Regions from separate parts of the Limibacillus halophilus genome, predicted to be linked through region 1. Evidence: riboswitches for the same ligand, from Rfam matches in the RefSeq annotation. Region 1 holds a riboswitch; the other holds the start of a gene.
The links. A riboswitch is a leader RNA that binds a small molecule or an ion and turns the genes downstream of it on or off. The one in region 1 is predicted to bind cobalamin.
Positions count from the first base shown of each region.

Region 2: linked by a shared signal. The riboswitch ahead of FHR98_RS08850 (TonB-dependent receptor plug domain-containing protein) and the one ahead of FHR98_RS11620 (FecCD family ABC transporter permease) in region 1 are both predicted to bind cobalamin.

Region 1 is NZ_JACHXA010000006.1:130,308-132,503, reverse strand. Features, by position in the region: gene FHR98_RS11625 (autotransporter assembly complex protein TamA) at 1-351, opposite strand, end outside; cobalamin riboswitch at 576-798, shown strand; gene FHR98_RS11620 (FecCD family ABC transporter permease) at 886-1,887, shown strand; gene FHR98_RS11615 (ABC transporter ATP-binding protein) at 1,884-2,196, shown strand, end outside.
Region 2 is NZ_JACHXA010000004.1:163,823-166,018, reverse strand. Features, by position in the region: gene FHR98_RS08850 (TonB-dependent receptor plug domain-containing protein) at 1-1,213, opposite strand, end outside; cobalamin riboswitch at 1,362-1,595, opposite strand; gene FHR98_RS08845 (hypothetical protein) at 1,672-2,196, opposite strand, start outside.

The DNA.
Region 1 (2,196 bases):
CAGTTTGCTGTCGTAGTAGCCTTCCGAACGGAGCGTCTTCGAAAAGCGCTCGATGTCGTTGTCGATACGCCGTCGCAAACCACCGCGGGTTTGCGGCCGTTGATCCTGAAGCGATAGCAGTTGTGAGGTTTGCTGGATAAGCTCTTCGAGTTTTTTCGACTCCTCCAGGCCTGTGATCGTCACACTGTAGGATTCGCCGCCCGTACTTTCCTCGGTATCCGTGTTGGTGTTGACGTTCGCAGGGTCGCTCGCCGGCTTGGCCAGATCATCGGCGATGTTCGGGGCGCCGACCAAAGAGAGATCGCGTTCCTCAGCCGACAGGGTTTGCGCGGCTCCGAGAAGAACCAGCACGGCCAGACTAGCAAGGTATGTGAACCGGTAAGCGTCGATAGTCTATCTCTCCCCTGGTTCTGCGCCCTTCAAGGCAATAACAAACAATTGCGGCAGAAATGCCTCTTTCCCACGGAAAGGGATTCCGTGGGAACCGTTAATTTAGAGGCATATGAGGCAAAGGCAAAAATGTCGGCGAATTTCCGGTCGTTCTCGCTTCGTTGACAGCTTCAGGGCAAGTCACGATACTGCGCGGAAGTTTGGGTTTTGCCTCTTTTTCGATGTGATGAGAAAGGGGCTTACGGGAACGCGGTGCCATTCCGCGGCTGCCCCCGCAACTGTAAGCGGCGAGCAGCACTGCCAATCGGCCACTGGTATAGCTTCATGAGACGGCGAAGCGACTGGGAAGGCGGCAGTGCTGGCTGTGACCCGCAAAGTCAGGAGACCGGCCCAAATGAAGCGTCACCCACCTGACGAACGGGGTGTTTCGACAGGGCGGTCAGCCGTAGCGGTGGCGCACCGAAAGGTGTAGGGCTGATAGCGACGGGTGCTTTGATGGCAGAGGGGTCGACCTCCTCCTCAGGTATATTGTATCTGGTGTTGCTGCTGCTTGTGTTCCTGGCGGCGGTGGCTTCGCTTGCTATAGGCCCGGCCGATATAGGTCCCCTGGATCTTTGGCGGGGCCTGCTTGGCGGTGACGAACGGGTCGTCATAATCCTTGGCGAGTTACGTCTGCCCCGCACGCTTCTTGCCTTGCTGGTTGGCGGCAGCCTCGGGCTGGCTGGCGCCGCGCTTCAAGGTTATCTCCGCAACCCCCTGGCGGAACCGGGGATCATCGGCGTTTCAGCCGCGGCATCCCTGGGCGCCGTTCTAGCCTTCTATTTCGGGCTTGCGGGGCAACTTGCGGCTTTGTTGCCGGTGGCGGGAATTTTGGGGGCCGGGGCGGCTGTGCTGCTGGTCCAGCTTTTGGCGGGGCGGCAGGCCGGTAGCGTGACCCTGATCCTGGCAGGCGTTGCCGTGAGCGCTTTTGCCTCGGCCCTGACGTCGCTCGCTTTGAACCTGGCTCCAAGTCCCTTTGCCGCATTGGAGATCGTATTCTGGCTGCTCGGCTCACTCGCCGATCGAAGTTTCCCGCAGTTGTGGTTGGTGTTGCCCTTTATTCTCGTGGGTTGGCTTCTGCTGCTGTCCACGGGCCGTTCGCTCGATGCCCTGACGCTTGGCGAGGACGCAGCGGCTTCTTTGGGGGTCGACGTCGCGCGCTTGCGCTGGCGTTTGGTGGGCGGTACCGCATTGGCTGTTGGCGCGGCTACGGCGGTCGCCGGGGCTATCGGCTTCGTCGGCCTTGTGGTGCCGCATCTGCTGCGGCCCTTCGTTGGCCAGCGGCCCAGCCGTCTTCTTCCCGCTAGCCTGCTTGGTGGAGGTCTGCTGCTTCTCGCCGCCGATCTGGTGGTACGGCTCTTCTCGAACGGGCAGGAGTTGAAGCTGGGCGTGGTGACGGCCCTGATCGGAGCGCCGTTCTTCCTTTGGCTTGTGCTGCGACAGAGGAGGGCACTATGACCCTTCTGGAATCCGATCAAATCTCTGTTGAACTTGCCGGGCGGAGTGTGCTTTCGCAGGTCTCACTGGCGCTGCACCCCGGCGAGGTTCTGGGATTGATCGGCCCAAACGGCGCGGGAAAGACGACCTTCCTGCGCGCTTGCGTCGGCTTGCTGCCGCTGAGCGCGGGTACGGTGCGGTTTGCCGAGCGCCCGGTTGAAACCTGGGATCGTACTTTTCTGGCGCGTGATCTTGCCTACCTGCCGCAGGCTGCCGAGGTCCACTGGCCGCTTCCGGTTCGCGACGTGGTTGCTTTGGGGCGCTTGCCGC
Region 2 (2,196 bases), on a different contig from region 1:
GAATGCTGCCCCCCAGGAACAGGCTATCCCACAGCGCCAATTCATACTCGCCGATCAAGGAGTTACTCGCCAGGGATTGATCTTCTCCGCCCGAAAGGAACGTTCCCGCCGCATCCTCTTCCAAGCGTTCAAACGCAAGAATGAGCGTGTGCTCAGCGTTTGCCACTTCCGGTGTGGCAAAGAAGATGTTCGATTGATAGAGGTATTCCCTTACCTGCCCCTCGGTCGAAGTGACCGGTAAAAAGAAGAAGGGGTCCGTCGTCTCGGTATCGATGTCGGAGATACCGGCCGCAACGATCTGTTCCCACTGCCCCTCGAACAAAGTCAGTTTAGCTTGTGCTCGCCCCGTGGCTTCAACGGTATCGGTAAAGACACCCGGCTCGTCTTGCGTTGCAGATACGAAGGTGTTCGGGTCAAACACCAAGGGGTCAAACTCCACCGTCGCATCGCTATAGCGGCCGCTTAAACTAACCTCGACAAACCGCCCTACATCGAACTGCAGATTGGCATTGATACTGGTGTTCTCATAGGGGTCCGTCTCCGAGACGCCGGGCATCTTGCGGTCCAGAGCAGAAACGCTGTCGCTATTAAGGCGTGTCGCTCCTAAATAAAATGAGTAGTTCTCTTCACTATGACTGACCGAACTGGAGAAACGGTAGCTTTCAAGTGTCCCGGCCTCCAACGTAGCCGACACACGAGATGGTCCGCCTTTCCTAGTGATGATGTTAATCACGCCACCCATGGCTTCGCTGCCATAGAGCGCGGACTGCGGGCCGCGCAACACCTCAATACGTTCGAGATCAACCGCCAGAAGATTATCGAGGTTGAACGCGTTACCGCGAGACGGGTCATTGACGCGCACGCCGTCAATTAAAACCAACGTCTGATTTGCCTCCGCGCCGCGGATGCGAACTTCGGTCAAGGATCCCATGCCACCCGATCGGGTCACCGCTACGCCGGGAACTTCCTGCAGAACATCGGCCACCGATTGAGTCTGCCGATCCTCCAGATCTTCGGCATCAATGACCGTGACGGCGCTGCCGACCCTGTTAGCCGACATCGGCACACGACTTGCACTGACAACGATTTCCTTACCCGGCGTACTTGGCGAAACTACATCGGAATCCTGCGCGGCCGCAGATGTTACATGGGCCAGTGAAAAAACTGTCGAGATCAGGCCTGCATAGAGCAGTGCTTGCTTACTGAGAGACATTGCTTCCCCCCTCCGGGTAAAAGGCATTTTCACGCGCATTCCAGAGGCGAGGGTTTAGATTGGAGAAAGCAACGAGCGGCCCGCTGTTCGAAGCTTGGATTCTGCAATCCGGGCCGTTATCCCGTTCGCGGACTCCCCCGTCCACCGACCGAAACACGACGCGACGGCAGGTCTCCTGGCTCACGGGTCTTAGCCTGTTACCCGACCTTCCCAGTCCTTAAAACTTTGTGGACCAGTGGCTTATACGGATAAAGGCTCGCCGCTTACAGTTGCGGGGGCAGCCGTGGAATTGATTCCGCGCAATGATTCGCGCCTCGCACCACGTTCCCTCTTGCGTTTTCAGGCCGCTACAACCCGAAAAACCGTCACGCGATTGAACTTTTGGCCGTCTGGCCGGGGAATGTCAATCGCCTGGACGACACATAGTGGAAGGGCCGCGACCCACGCCTCTAGGACGTTCAGTTAATTCGATAGAGAATGAACTCCGGGTTTGCCGCTACGGGCGTCAATTTCCAATCCGTCGGCGCATCCAAGGGTTGGCGTCCCAACCACAACAAATAGTCGAAGGTACCTGGCCACCCATCGAAGTACCGGGCCGCGCCATCCTGCCCCCACCCGGCTTCATTGGGCGCCGCCTTTGCGGCACGCTCAAGCAGTTCCGGCATTTTCGCAGGATAGGCTTGGGGTTCATTAAACACGCTCAACGGTGCGCGAACGTTTACGCGCGAGGTGTTAGTAAAAAGCTTGGGTTCGAAGGCCATGGCTTCGATAACCGCAAGGCTGCTGGAGTGATACAATTCGTTCCACACCAACTCGGATCGATCCTTCTCCGGCGGCCAAGCGGTTAAAAGCCAACTGCCTTCACTCATCCCGGCAAACGCTTCCGTCATCTCGCGCTGAACCCGATCAACGCTTGCCATGCGTTGCCAGGCATAGGACCACTGCCAGGCAAACAGACCAAGGAACAGTATTGCAAGAAGACC